One region of the Kitasatospora sp. CM 4170 genome, then DNA from elsewhere that is predicted to be linked to it. Evidence: riboswitches for the same ligand, from Rfam matches in the RefSeq annotation. Region 1 holds a riboswitch; the other holds the start of a gene.

Region 1 (7,307 bases):
CGCGACCAGCTCCAGCAGGCTCTCCAGCCGCAGCACCTCGCGCAGCTCCGGGTCCCGGCTCGGCACGCCGGTCTTCCAGGCGCCGAAGTCGTGCGCCTCCAGCTGCGCCAGCGTCATCGCGGAGACCGTGCCGCGGCCGTCCGACACCCGGCCGATCCGGCGGTCGTGGACGCAGACCAGCCGGCCGTCGGCGGTCACCCGGACGTCGCACTCGACCGCGTCCGCGCCCTCCTCCAGTGCCCGGCGGTAGGCCGCAAGGGTGTGCTCGGGCAGGGCGTGCGAGGAACCGCGGTGGGCGATCACCTGGACGGGCGGCGCGGTGCGCGCCGCCGCAGGCGAGAGATCAGGGCTGGTCACGGCGTCAACGATAAGCGTCGGAAGTGAAGCGGAAGCGAAGACGGCCCCAATCCGCGGGGCCGTCTTCGGGTGCGGGCGGGCGGTCAGCGCCGGCCGCGGGTCAGCGGCGTGAGCGCCCAGGTGGCCAGCGCGGGCACCAGGAAGCCGAACAGCGAGGCCGAGGTCCACTCCTGCGGGGTGAAGTGCAGGGCCTCCTGGACGGAGGTCCAGAAGTCCGTCCACCAGCCGGCGATCGCGGTCGGCGCGATCAGCTGGTACACCGCGAAGCCGAGCGCCCACGGCAGCAGCATCAGCCAGCGGGACGGCGCGTCGGCGGCGAGGTTCCAGCCGCGCCGGCCGGCGCCGAGGAAGTAGTCCACCGCCAGCACCGCGAACATCGGCACGAAGACCGAGCCGATCAGGCCGAGGAAGGCGTAGTACGAGTCGGTGAACTCGGTGATCTGCAGCGCCAGGACGGTGATCAGCAGGCCGGTCGCGCCGGTCAGCACCCGGCGGTCGACCTTCGGCAGCAGGTTGTGGACCGACATCGCGGTCGAGTAGACGTTGGCGAAGGACTGGTCGGTCTCGCGCAGCACCAGCACCAGAAGGAAGAGCCAGCCGGCCCAGACGCCCAGGAACGAGTCGAAGATCCTGGTCGCGTCACCGTCCGCCTGCAGCAGCGCGAACAGGCCGAGCACGTAGCACCAGACCTGGGCGATCGTGTAGCCGGAGAAGCTGCCCCAGAACGCCGCCCGCGGGGTGCGGGAGTGGCGGGTGTAGTCGGCGGCCAGCGGCACGAAGGAGATCGAGACGGCGATCATCGCGTCGGTGGCCCTGAGGAACCCGTGCCAGTTGCCCGCGCCCGGGTCCGGGACGCCGTGGCGGCCCAGCTGGACGGTGAAGTACACCATCGCGACCGCCACGGCCGCGGCGACGAAGCGGCGCAGCACCGCGATCGCCCCCAGCGGCCAGATGGTCAGCGCGGTGGTCACCGCGCCGGCCAGCACCACGAACACCCAGCGGTAGCCCTCGGTGTGCGCCACGGTCTGCGCGCCCATCGCGATGACCAGCAGCTCGTACACGCCCCAGCCGATGCACTGGACGATGTTCAGCACCGTGGGCACGTACGAGAGCCTCGTCCCGAACAGCCCGCGCAGGTTGGCCATCGCGGGCGCGCCGGTGCGGGCCCCGATCAGCGCGGCGACGCCGAGCATCGCGGTGCCGACCACCGTGCCGGCCACGATCGCGGTCACCGCGGCGGCCAGCGACAGCTCGCTGCCGGGGGCGCCGAGCACGGTGGCGGCGGTGGTGAAGCCGATCAGGCTGACGCCGAGGTTCATCCAGAGCGCGAAGTGGTCCCGGAAGCGCAGGGTGCGCGGCGGCTCGGTGTCCAGCACGAGCGGGGCCTCCACCCGCTCGCCCCGGCCGTCCCGCTCCGGGCGGTCCAGCACCGCGGTGGAACCGCCGGCGGAGGCCGTGGCGTCGGAGTGAACGGTCGTGGACGACTCGGGGAGATTCTTGGACGCGGGCGCGCCCGAAGAAGAGGATGGCGAAGCAGACGGCATGGCCGATACTCCCTACGCCGGCATTACCCGGACAGGTTCCGGCGGTCTGCGCCCCCTCGACGGTCCGGCCACGGAGCCCGTGGCGTACGGTCGACCGGCGCACTCTCAGCCTGGTGGGTCCAAGCTCCCGCGTGTCAGTTTGGAGCGACAGGCTAACCGCCCAGGTGGGGAACGCCAAGGCCGTGGTCCCGGCGGTCCGCATCGCGGGACGGCGCGCCGTCGGCGCGGGGGCGCGGCAGGGGGTTGCGCGGGGGGCGCCGCGGTGGCTCCGGCACGTGCTGTTGGACCGGGCTAAGGATTCTTATGAGTTCTTCAGAAGGGTCCTTACGACAATCGAATCGGGTGTGCGAAAAACTATGGTTGTTGGTCCTGTCAGCTATGGAGGTCGTCCGTGAGCACCGAGCGCGAGGTTGGGTCCACCGGGCCGCAGGGGGAGCAGCCCTCCGGCCAGGGGGTGGTTGGTCCCGTTCCTGACGGTTCGGCGCAGTTCGCGCCCGCCCCCGCAGCGGCGCCCGAGGCCGACTACACGCTGGCCGAGGCCGCGCCCGCCGCCCCGGCGGCCGGCGGGTCCACGCCGACGCTGGCGTTCAGCAAGGTCAGCGCCCCCGAGCCGGCCGTCCCGGCCGCTCCGGCCGCCGCCCCGGCCGTGGCCGACACCGGGTACATCGACGCCCCGCCGCCGGTCCTGCCGCCCGCCGCGCCGGCCGGCTACCCGTACGCGGCGCCCGCTGCCGCGGCCCACGACCCGTACGCCGCCCCGGGTGCGCCCGCCGCCCCCGGCGCGACCGGTCAGCACCACCCGTTCGGCGCCGGCCAGCCGCTCGGCGGCTGGGGCGCGCACGACGTCACCCCCGGTGCCCCCGGTGGCCCCGCCGGCCCCGGCTACCCGGGCGGCCCGCTCGGCTACCCGTCCGACCTCCCCGGCGCCCCCGGGCCCGGCGGCCCGCGCAAGAAGCGCGGCGGCCTGGTGGCCCTGATCGCCGCCGTCGCCCTCGTCGCCGGTGTGGCCGGCGGCGCGGTGGGCGTGACCGTCGCCGACCGCGACGGCAGGAGCGTCGCCTCCGCGGACGACCACCGCAGCACCACCGTCCAGGCCAGCAGCCCGCAGAAGAACGAGCCCGCCCCCGGTTCGGTGGCCGGCATCGCGCAGAAGGCGCTGCCCAGCGTCGTCACCATCAAGGCCCAGGGCAACGGCGAGTCCGGCACCGGCACCGGCTTCGTCTTCGACACCGAGGGCCACATCCTCACCAACAACCACGTCGTCGCGCCCGCCTCGAACGGCGGCAAGCTGACGGTCAAGTTCGCCGACGGCAGCTCCTACGCCGCCTCCGTGCTCGGCCGCGCCGAGGGCTACGACGTCGCCGTGGTGAAGCTGGACACCCCGCCCAAGGGCAAGCTGACGCCGCTTCCGCTGGCCGACTCCGACAAGGTCAACGTCGGCGACTCCACCATCGCCATCGGCGCCCCGTACGGCCTGGAGTCCACCGTCACCACCGGCATCATCAGCGCCAAGGACCGCCCGGTCGCCTCCGGCGACGAGACCGGCGCCCAGTCCTCGTACATGAACGCCCTTCAGACCGACGCGTCGATCAACCCCGGCAACTCCGGCGGCCCGCTGCTCGACTCCACCGGTGCGGTGGTCGGCATCAACTCGGCGATCCAGTCCAACACCTCCAGCACCGGCCGGGCCGGCAGCATCGGCCTCGGCTTCGCCATCCCGATCAACCAGGCCAAGTGGGTCGGCGAGACCCTGATCAAGACCGGCAAGCCCGTCTACGCCAAGCTCGACGTGCTCCGCAACGACGACTACAAGGGCGAGGGCGCGCAGATCCAGACCCGCGACATCCAGGGCACCCCCGCCGTCACCCCCGGCGGCGCGGCCGACAAGGCCGGCCTCAAGCCGGGCGACGTCATCACCAAGCTCGGCGGCGTCCCGATCGACAACGGCCCCGCCCTGGTGAGCCGCATCTGGACCCACAAGCCCAACGAGACCGTCGACGTCGAGTACACCCGCAACGGCCAGACGTTCACCACCAAGGTCACCCTCAGCGAGCGCGTCGGCGACAACTGACCGCCGCCTCCGAAAACCGTGTGCACCGAACCCCGCCGAAACCGTTAGGCTGACCTCCGCCTGGAGAGCTGCCCGAGCGGCCTAAGGGAACAGTCTTGAAAACTGTCGTGGCGTGACCCGTCACCGTGGGTTCGAATCCCACGCTCTCCGCTGGTAGGAGAAACCACCTGCTCAAGGCGGGTGCCGGAAGGATCCGGCACCCGCCTTTTGCGTTCCCTGGGGCGGGGCGGGGGGCGGAATTCACCTGAACGGGGGGTTTGGGGCGGAGGTGTCCTCGGGGTGGAGGCGGGGTCTCGTGTGTCGGGGGTAAGGGGCGGACTGCCCTGGGCCCGGCGAGGAGAGACAGATGGCCTGGTACCCCGGCGCGGAGAAGATGGAGCTCCAGCCCGAGTCGGACGCGCAGCCGGCGATCGTGCCGACGCAGGTGATCTTCCACAGCATCGCGGCGCCGTGGACGCCGCGGCGGATGTACGAGTACTGGCGGGACTCCACGAACCTGGAGTCGCACTTCGGGGTCGGCTACGACGGGGCGGTCGGCCAGTTCGTCGGGACGCAGACGCGGGCCGACGCCAACTACCGGGCCAACCGGCGGGCGGACGGGACCGGGGCGGTGAGCGTCGAGTCGGCCAGCAACGACCAGCACACCGACCCGTGGACGGACGCGCAGGTGGCGGCAATGGTCGCGCTCGGAGCCTGGCTGCACCGGCAGCACGGCATCCCGGTGCGGGTCTGCCGGAGCACGGACGACCCCGGCTTCGGGTACCACCGGCTGTTCCCGGACTGGTCGGACGGCGGCACCGCCTGCCCCGGTGACGCCCGGGTGCGGCAGTTCCACGACCTGGTGCTGCCCGGCATCGACGCCTTCGTGGGCGGCGGGGGCGGGACGGGCACCCCGCTGCCGCCGCCGCGGTCGGACGGTGCGCCGGCCCGGTACCGGGTGACCGTCAACGGGCTGGAGTACGGGTACGGCGCGCACGGCCCGCAGGTGCGGGAGGTGGGCGAGGCGCTGGTGGCGGCGGGCCACGGCTCGCACTACACGGCCGGTCCGGACGAGGAGTGGCGCGACGCCGACACCCTCAACTACCAGGACTACCAGCACGGTCTGGGCTACACCGGGTCCGCCGCGGACGGCGTACCCGGGGAGGAGTCGCTGCGCCGGCTGCTCGGGCGGCTGCCCTCGCCGCGCCGGGTCTCGCTGGCCCACGTCGTCGCGGCGGCCCGTACCGACCCCGGCGCGGAACAGGGGCACCAGACCTACGGCGGCGAGGTCCGGATCGTCGAGCAGGCGCTGGCCGACGAGGGGTTCCTGGAGCAGCGCTGGGTCGACGGCTCGCTCGGCACCAGGACGGTGCAGGCGTACGCCGCCTTCCAGCGCAGCCTCGGCTACTCGGGGACGGACGCGAACGGCATCCCCGGGCAGCGCAGCCTGCGGGAGCTGGGCCAGCGACGGGGGTTCGACGTGATCGACTGAGCCGGCCCCGGGGAGCCCGGCCCCGGGTGCGGATCCGGCGCTTGACCATGACACCGTGTCAGGGGCTGCACTGGAGGCATCATGTTCAACATCGGAGACTTCGCCAAGCACGGCCGGGTGTCGGTCCGCATGCTGCGCCACTACGACGCGATCGGCCTGCTGCGCCCGGCCCGGGTCGACCCGGTCAGCGGCTACCGGTCCTACGAGGCCGCCCAACTCGCCCGGCTCAACCGCGTCATCGCGCTCAAGGACCTCGGCTTCACGCTGCAGCAGGTCCTGGACGTCCTGGACGACCGGGTGGACGCGGGTGAGCTGCGCGGGATGCTGCGGCTGCGGCGGGCCGAGCTCGCCGCGGCGATGGCGGCGGACGCCCAGCGGCTGGCCCGGGTCGAGGCGAGGCTCCGGACGATCGAGAGCGAGGGAAGCATGCCTGAGCACGATGTCGTGGTGAAGCGGGTGCCGCCGGTCCGGGTGGCGGAGCTGACGGCCGTGGCGGCGAGCTACGAGCCGGAGGACATCACGCCGGTGATCGGCCCGCTGTTCGCGGAGCTCTGCCGGCGGGTGGCGGAGGCCGGGGTGGCCGGGACCGGCCCGTCGGTGGCCCGGTACGAGGACACGCCCGAGGGGGACGGCTCGGTGCTGATCCGGGTGGCGATCCCGGTCGGTGCGTCGGTGGAGTCCGCGGTGGAGCACGGCTTCGCCGTGGTCGACCTGCCGGAGATCGAGGAGGCGGTGACCGTCGTGCACCGCGGCTCGATGGACGACGCGCTGGGCGCCTTCCAGACGCTCGCCCGGTTCATCGACCAGAACGGTTACCGCTCGACGGGGTACGCGCGGGAGCTGTACCTGGAGTGCCCGGAGTCCACGGCGGACTGGGTGACCGAGCTTCAGGAGCCGGTGGTCCGCGCCGGGTAGGGCGCGGGCGGGCGGGGCCGTGCTGCCGCCGCCGTGAGGCGGTCGGCGGCGGCCGGTCCGGGCGGTGGTCGCTCCGGGCGCGGTAGGTCGGCGGCTTGCCCTCGACCAGGTCGAGGGTCCTACCGTCGGCGGGCATGGCGACGAGCACCGACCCCGGTCCACGCACCCCGTCCACCGGCACCCCGTCCAACGGGCCGGTACCCAACGGCACCCCGTCCAACGGCACCCCGTCCACCGGGCCGGTACCCGCCGGCCCGGCATCCGACGCCGGCGGGCCGGCCCGCCCCGGGGCACCCCGCCCCGGGGCACGGCCGGCCGCGCTGCCGGGCCGGTACCTGCTCTGGCTGGGCGGGGTCCAGGTCGGCCTGCTCGGGGACGCCGCGCTCTACTTCGCCCTGGGCTGGGCCGCGTCCGCGCACGGCGGCGGCGCGGCCGGCCTGGTGCTGACCGCGATCACGCTGCCCCGGACGGCCCTCGTCCTGCTGGGCGGCGCCGTGGCGGACCGGTTCGGGGCGCGCCGGGTGATGCTCGCCGGGGACACCGTGATGCTGGCCGCCACCCTCGTGCTCGCGGGGGCCGCGTCCGGCCGGGACGTCCCGTTCGGGCTGTTGGTGGCCGCCGCGGCGGTGATCGGCACCGTCGACGCGTTCTACCTCCCCGCGAGCGGCTCGATGCCGCGCCGGCTGGTGGGCGCCGAGCGGCTGCCCCGCGCGCTCGCACTGCGCCAGGCGGGCGGCCAGGTGGCGGCGCTGTTCGGGGCGCCGCTCGGCGGGGTGCTGGTCGCCCTGGGCGGGCTGTCCGGGGCGGCGCTGGCGGACGCGGTGAGCTTCGGCGTCGTCCTGCTGGTGCTGCTGCGGGTCCGCCCGGCGGAGGCGGCTCCGGCGCGGTCGGCCGGCGCGTCGGGGCTGCTCCGGGAGGCGGCGGCCGGTGTCCGGCTGGCGGCGGGGGA
Region 2 (7,307 bases), 1.7 Mb from region 1:
GAGGACGTCCTTGTCGTCGAGGGTGGTGTCGGCCATCGGTCAGCCCCCCTGGACGGCGGTGAGGATCTCGATCCGGTCGCCCGCCGAGAGCCGGGTGTCCGGCCACGAACTGCGCGGCACCACGGCCTCGTTGAGCGCGGCGGCGACGCCGGAGTGGGCCTGGCTCAGGGTGGCCACCACCTCGGCGAGCGTGGTCGCTGCGGGCACCTCGCGGGGCCGGCCGTTGACGGTGAGGGGGATGTCGCTCATGCGGGGACCTTCGTGGTGAAGCGAGTGGGGGAGAAGGGCTCGGCGAGGGCCGGGACGGTGCCGGTGACCAGGTACTCGGCGAGCAGGTCGGCGGTGACCGGGGTGAGCAGCACGCCGTTGCGGTAGTGGCCGGTCGCGGCGACCAGGCCGGGCAGGGCGGTCGGCCCGAGCAGCGGCGCGTTGTCCGGTGAGCCCGGGCGGAGTCCGGCGGAGGTCTCCACCAGCGGCAGCTCGGTGATCCCGGGGACCAGGTTGTGGGCGTCGCGCAGCAGCTCGTAGACGCCGCCGGCGGTGACGGTGGTGTCGTAGCCCTGCTCCTCGCTGGTCGCGCCGATCACCAGCTCGCCGTTCTCGCGCGGGACCAGGTAGAGGTGTTGCCCGCGCACCACCGCGCGGACGTTGCGGGACAGGAACGGACGGTACGGCTCGGGGATGTGCAGCCGCAGGATCTGGCCCTTGACCGGGCGGATCGCGGGCAGCACGCCCGGCGGCAGGCCGGGCAGCCGGTGGCTGTACGGGCCCGCGGCGAGTACGGTCCGCCCCGCGGTCACCACCTCCCCGGTGGTCAGCCGGGCGCCGACCGCCCGGTCGTGCTCGACCAGCAGCTCCGCCGCCCCGGTGCGGTGCACGAGGACGCCCGCGGCCTCGCAGGCCCGCTCCAGCGCGGCCAGCAGCCGGCGGCCGTCCACCTGGTGGTCCTCGGCGACGTGCAGGCCGCCGCGGACGCCGGGCGCCAGCATGGGCTCCAGCTTGCGGGCCTCCCGCCCGGTCAGCCACTGCGAGTCCAGGCCGAGCCGCCGGTGGAAGGCGTGCAGCTCGCGCAGCTCCTCGCGGTCGTCGGAGTCGAGCGCGACGGCCAGCGTGCCGCAGCGCCGGTAGCCGGTGTCCGCGCCGCCGCTCGCCTCCGCGAGGTCGGCCGCGAAGTCGGCGTACCGCTCGTTCGAGGCCATCCCGAGGCGCAGCAACGGCTCCTCGCCGTACTGGAGTTCGGTGACCGGGGCGAGCATGCCGGCCGCGACCCGGGCGGCGCCGCCCCCGGGGTCCGGGTCGACCACGAGTACGCGCCCGACCCCGCGCTGGGCCGCCCGCCAGGCGACGGCGAGGCCGATGATGCCGCCGCCGATCACCAGGACGTCGACGCGGGTGCCCGCTGCCAAGCGTGTCAAAGTCGCTTCTCCCTTCGCCGGTATGACCCGGATCAGGTTCGGACGGTCGCGGGCCGTGCCAGCCCGCCTCTCAGCCCGGTACGCCGGGCTCCCGCGATGGTGCCCCCACCTTAACTCCGGGCCTGGTCACGGCTGAAGGTGCGTACGAAGGGTGGGACGGGCTCCGGCGCCGGCACCGAACGCCAGTAGGGTGACGGGCGTGGCAGATCTGAGCGGTACGGATCAGGTGGTCGTGGTCGGCGCCGGGCTGGCCGGGGCGCATTGCGCTTCCGGGCTGCGGCGGGGCGGCTGGCGGGGGCGGATCGTCCTGGTGGGCGAGGAGCCGCACGCGCCGTACGACCGGCCGCCGCTCTCGAAGCAGGTCCTGCTGGGCAAGGCCGACGACACCCCGCTGGACATCGACTTCGCGCACCTCGGCATCGAGCTGCTCACCGGCCGCCGCGCCACCGGGCTGACCCCGGGCGTGCTGCACACCGACGGCGGCGACCTGCCGTACGGCGCACTGGTGATCGCCACCGGCGCCGCCCCGCGGGTGCTGCCGGGCGCCGAGCGCGCGCACCTGCTGCACACCCTGGACGATGCGCTGGCGCTGCGGGCCCTGCTCCGCCCGGGCCTGCGGCTGGTGCTGGTCGGAGCCGGCTGGATCGGCGCCGAGGTGGCCACCGCGGCCCGCGCGGCCGGCTGCCGGGTCACCGTGGTGGAGGCCGGCCCGGCGCCGGTGCCCGGCGCGCTGCCGACCGGGATCGGCCGGGCGATGGCCGCCTGGTACGCCGAGGCCGGGGTGGAGCTGCGCTGCGACGCCGCCGTGGCGGCCGTCGAGCCGGGCGCGGTGCTGCTGGCGGACGGCTCGCACCTGCCGGCCGACGAGGTGGTGGTCGGCATCGGCGTCCGCCCGGCGACCGGCTGGCTGGCCGGCTCCGGCGTCGAGCTGGACGCGGCCGGCGCCGTCGTGGTGGACGACCGGCTGCGCACCGGCCTGCCCGGCGTCTTCGCGGTCGGCGACTGCGCGAACTACCCGTCCGCCCGCACCGGCGCCCGGTTGACCGTCCAGCACTGGGACCACGCGCTGCAGTCCGGCCAGGCCGCGGCCGCCTCGGTGCTCGGCGCGGACGCGCCCTACGACCCGGTGCCGTACTTCTGGTCGGAGCAGTTCGGCCGGATGGTCCAGTACGTCGGCCGGCACGACGCGGGGGACGAGCTGGTCTGGCGCGGTTCGCCGCAGGACCCGACCTGGGCCGTGCTCTGGCTGCGCGAGGGCGCGCTGCGGGCCGTGCTCACGGTGGACCGCCCGCGCGACCTCACCCAGGCCCGCCGACTGGTCGAGCGCGGCGCGGTGCTGGATCCGGCCCGGGCGGCGGACCCGTCGGTGCCGCTGAAGGCGGCCGTCGCGGGGTAGCGCGGGCGGCCGTCGCGGGGTGGCGCGGGCGGCCGGTTGGTGCGCCGCGGGCCGCGGAGGTGGCAGTCTGGTGCCGTGAGTGAGATCGAAGCCAAGATTGAGTCCCTGGTCCCCGAGTGGCTGTACCTGCCCGACATCTCCGAGCGGTGGGGCGTCGTGGTCACCGAGGTCCGCAACATGGTCAAGAAGGGTGACCTGATCGCGGTCCGCCGCGGCCCCAACCGGTCGCTGCAGGTCCCGGCCGCCTTCATCGACGACGCCGGCCCCGTCAAGCACCTGATCGGCACGGTGACCGTGCTGCGCGACAGCGGGTTCAGCGACGAGGAGATCCTCGAGTGGATGTTCACCGAGGACCCGTCGCTGCCCGGCACCCCGGTCCAGGCGCTCTGGGAGAACCGCGCGACCGAGGTGAAGCGCCGCGCCCAGGCGATGGCGCTGTGACCACCGCGACGCCCGGCGCGGAGGCCCGCCGGCGGCTCGCCGACGCCCGGCTCTACCTCTGCACCGACGCCCGACGCGAGCAGGGCGACCTCGCGGAGTTCCTGGACGCCGCGCTGGCCGGCGGGGTGGACATCGTCCAGCTCCGCGACAAGGGCCTGGAGGCCAAGCAGGAGCTGGCCGCGCTGGAGGTGTTCGCCGACGCCTGCCGCCGCCACGGCAAGCTGCTCGCCGTCAACGACCGGGCCGACGTCGCGCACGCCGCCCGCCCGGACGTGCTGCACCTGGGGCAGGACGACCTGCCGGTGCCGGCCGCCCGCGCGATCCTCGGCGAGGACGTGATCATCGGGCGCTCGTGCCACGCCGAGTCCGAGGTGGACGCGGCGATCGCCGAGCCCGGCGTGGACTACTTCTGCACCGGCCCGGTCTGGCCCACCCCGACCAAGCCGGGCCGCCACGCACCGGGCCTCGGCCTGGTCGGGTACGCGGCGAAGCAGCCCACCGACCGGCCGTGGTTCGCCATCGGCGGCATCGACCTGGGCAACCTGGACGAGGTGCTGGCCGCCGGCGCCCGCCGCGTCGTGGTGGTGCGCGCGATCACCGCCGCGGACGACCCTCGGGCGGCCGCCGCCGAGCTCGCCCGGCGCCTGCGCGCCTGACCTACGGTGGGGCCGCCGCCGTCCCGGCCGGTACGTCTCAGTACTTGCGGACGGTGGCGGCCTCGGCCAGCGCCAGCAGCACCTCGCGGGCCCGCTCGTCGGCGAGCGGCGCGGCCTCCAGCGCGGCGAGCGACTGGCGCATCAGCTGGGTGATCCGCTGCTCCACCCGCTCGGGGGCGCCGCTGCGCTCGATCAGCCCGCGCAGCCGGGCCACCTCCTCGGGCGCGAGGTCCGGCGCGCCGAGCCGCTCGTCCAGGTGCCGGGCGTCGGCGGCCGGCAGGGCGCGCATCGCGTGGGCGACCAGCAGGGTCCGCTTGCCCTCGCGCAGGTCGTCCCCGGCCGGCTTGCCGGTGACCGCCGGGTCGCCGAAGACGCCCAGCAGGTCGTCCCGGAGCTGGAACGCCTCGCCCAGCGGCAGACCGAACGCCCCGTACGCCTCGACCAGCCCGGTCGGGGCGCCCGCGAGCAGCGCGCCGACCTGCAGCGGCCGCTCGATGGTGTACTTGGCCGACTTGTAGTGCAGCACCGTCTGGGCCCGCTCCAGCGCGCCCCCGTCGGTGGAGTCGCCGGCGACCGGCTCCAGCACGTCCAGGTACTGGCCGACCATGACCTCGGTGCGCATCAGGTCGAACATCGGCTTGGCGGCCAGCACCGCGGCCGGGTCCAGGCCGGAGCGCAGGAACAGCTCGTCGCACCAGATCAGCAGCAGGTCGCCGAGCAGCACCGCGGCCGAGGCGCCGTACTGCTCGCGGTCGCCGCGCCAGCCGTGCTCGCGGTGCAGCGCCTCGAAGCGGCGGTGCACCGAGGGCAGGCCGCGCCGGGTGTCGCTGCGGTCCATCAGGTCGTCGTGGACCAGCGCGCTGGCCTGCAGCAGCTCCAGGGCCGCCGCCGCGTTGGCGATGCCCTCGCCGGCGGCCGGGCCGCCCGCCCCGCGCCAGCCCCAGTAGCAGAACGCCGGGCGCAGCCGCTTGCCGCCGTCGAGCAGGAAGTCGCGCAGGGCCTCGGTCGCGGGGGCCAGCTGGGGCGAGATCTTGCCGAGCAGGGCCGACTGGCCGTCCATGAAGCCGGCCAGGGCTGCGTTGACGCGCTCGCGCACGTCCTCCACGTCAATCGGGTTGGCCGGCCGGTTGCTGGACGAGGTCACGATGAGGCTCCGGAGGTTTCGCTGGGGTGCAGCAAGCCTAGCCGGGCGGCCGGGAACACCCGTACGGACCAGGGGCCGCCGGGTGGATCCGCCCGGGCCGGATCAGGTCCGCAGGGCGGGGCCGCCCGGTCCCGGGGCCGGTTCCGCGGGCCTCCGGGCGTATCCGGAACGGTGTCCACCGCTTGTCTCAATTACTGGGATCGAGTTGTCCGGGCCCTGCGACCGGTGGTTAACCTGCCAGCATGGCACTCGGCATCGCTTCCACCAGAACCGACCGCGCGTTGACGGTCCGCGAGCTTCTGGCGGCCGGCAAGCGGTCCTTCTCCTTCGAGTTCATGCCCCCGCGCACCGAGGTCGGCGAACAGCGCCTCTGGGACGCCATCCGCAGGCTCGAACCGCTCGACCCCAACTTCGTCTGCATGACGTACGGGGCCGGCGGCTCCTCGCGCGAGCGCACCGTCAACATGGTCGGCCGGATCGCCACCGAGACCACGCTGACGCCCGTCGCGCACCTGACCGCGGTCGACCACTCCGTCGCCGAGCTGCGCAACATCATCGGCCAGTACGCCGACCAGGGCGTGCGCAACGTCCTCGCGGTGCGGGGCGACCCGCCCGGCGACCCGATGGGCGAGTGGGTCAAGCACCCGGAGGGCGTCACCTACGCGTACGAGCTGGTGGAGCTGATCAAGGGGATCGGCGACTTCTGCGTGGGCGTCGCGGCCTCGCCGAACATGCACCCGCGTTCGACCGACTGGGACGAGGACATCCGGCACTTCGTGGCCAAGATCCGTTCCGGCGCCGACTACGCGATCACCCAGATGTTCTTCGAGGTCGACGACTACCTGCGGCTGCGGGACAGGGTCACCGCGGCGGGCTGCCACGCGCCGATCATCCCGGAGATCATGCCGGTCACCAACGCCAAGCAGCTGGAGCGCTTCCCGCAGCTGAGCGGCTCGGCCTTCCCGGCCGAGCTGGAGGCCCGGCTGCGGGCCGCGGTCGACGACCCGGCGGCGCTGCGCGAGATCGGTATGGAGCACGCCACCGCGATGTCCGAGCGGCTGCTCGCGGAGGGTGCCCCCGGCCTGCACTTCATCACCCTGAACCACTCGACCGCGACGCTGGAGATCTACCAGAACCTGGGCCTGCACCGGCGTTGACCTGCCCCGCGTTCCCGGTCGCCGCGGCCCCGTGGCCGCCCGGGGCGGCCGGGAACGCGATGCGGTACCCCGGCCGTTGAACGGGTACAGTCGCCGCACACGCGCGGCGCGCGCGGGCACGCGACTGGAGGTAGCGGGCGGATGGGCATCGGGTACCTGCTGCTGTACGCCGCGTTGGCGGTGGTGGCGCTCTGGCTGGTGGCCGAGCTGCTGCTGCAGAACCGGGCTCCGCTGCACTGGCGCGGGCTGGCCCTGGCCGGCTTCCTCGGCGTGGTCGGCGGCATGGCGACGGGCTCCGTCGTGGTGATCGGCGCCGGCGCCGCACTGTTCGCGGTCGGCCAGACCTTCGTCACCCTCTCCGTGAAGCGCGGCTACGCGACCGGCTGGTCGCTGCGCGCGCCGGACGGCAGCCTGCCCGGGCCGCTCGCCAAGGTGCCGCTGCTCGGCGCGCTGACCGGCGGCGGCGCGGCGGTCGCGGCCACCGCGGTGGCGGTGGAGCGGATCGGCACCGTCAGCGAGGTGGAGTCGACCCCGGAGCCGGAACCGTTCGACGAGGACCTCCCGGCCGTCGAGCAGACCGCCGCCTTCGAGATGCAGGAACTCGCGGCGGACGGCGTCTACGCCTCCTCCTACTACGAGCAGCAGGCGCAGGCCGAGACCCAGCTCCAGGCCCAGGTCCAGCCGGACCCGTACGCGGACGCCTACCAGTCCGGCTACGACCCGGCCGCCCAGCAGCAGGTCCAGCAGCAGGTCTGGGACCAGCAGGGCCAGCAGCAGTGGCAGGCCCAGCAGCAGCCGGCCTTCGCCTACGACCAGGGCTACGGCGGCTACCAGCAGCAGCCCGTCCAGCCGGACCCGTACGGCAACTACCAGCAGGTGGACCCGTACGGCGGCTACCAGCAGCAGCCCGCCCAGCAGTACGGCTACGACCAGCAGCAGTGGCAGCCCCAGCAGCCCGACCTGCAGCACCCGCACCCCGACCTGCAGCACCCGCACCCCGATCTGCAGCACCCGCAGCAGGGCATCCCGCACCAGCCGCAGTACGACTACGGCTACCAGCAACCGAACACCTGGCAGCAGCAGGGCTGATCCGCGGGT

What was found. A riboswitch is a leader RNA that binds a small molecule or an ion and turns the genes downstream of it on or off. The one in region 1 is predicted to bind thiamine pyrophosphate.
Region 2: it holds a riboswitch for thiamine pyrophosphate, as region 1 does, so the genes downstream of both, thiO (glycine oxidase ThiO) here and RMN57_RS19420 (cytosine permease) in region 1, are expected to answer to the same signal.

The regions. Positions count from the first base shown of each region.
Region 1 is NZ_CP134877.1:4,578,717-4,586,023, reverse strand. It holds gene RMN57_RS19425 (glycerophosphodiester phosphodiesterase family protein) at 1-357, opposite strand, end outside; gene RMN57_RS19420 (cytosine permease) at 441-1,901, opposite strand; TPP riboswitch at 1,894-2,042, opposite strand; gene RMN57_RS19415 (trypsin-like peptidase domain-containing protein) at 2,293-3,972, shown strand; tRNA gene RMN57_RS19410 (tRNA-Ser) at 4,035-4,122, shown strand; gene RMN57_RS19405 (peptidoglycan-binding protein) at 4,319-5,443, shown strand; gene RMN57_RS19400 (MerR family transcriptional regulator) at 5,525-6,358, shown strand; gene RMN57_RS19395 (MFS transporter) at 6,493-7,307, shown strand, end outside.
Region 2 is NZ_CP134877.1:2,918,571-2,925,877, reverse strand. It holds gene RMN57_RS11870 (thiazole synthase) at 1-36, opposite strand, end outside; gene thiS (sulfur carrier protein ThiS) at 40-249, opposite strand; gene thiO (glycine oxidase ThiO) at 246-1,406, opposite strand; TPP riboswitch at 1,408-1,520, opposite strand; gene RMN57_RS11855 (FAD-dependent oxidoreductase) at 1,606-2,811, shown strand; gene RMN57_RS11850 (Rv2175c family DNA-binding protein) at 2,887-3,252, shown strand; gene thiE (thiamine phosphate synthase) at 3,249-3,908, shown strand; gene RMN57_RS11840 (polyprenyl synthetase family protein) at 3,946-5,052, opposite strand; gene metF (methylenetetrahydrofolate reductase [NAD(P)H]) at 5,295-6,209, shown strand; gene RMN57_RS11830 (hypothetical protein) at 6,351-7,298, shown strand.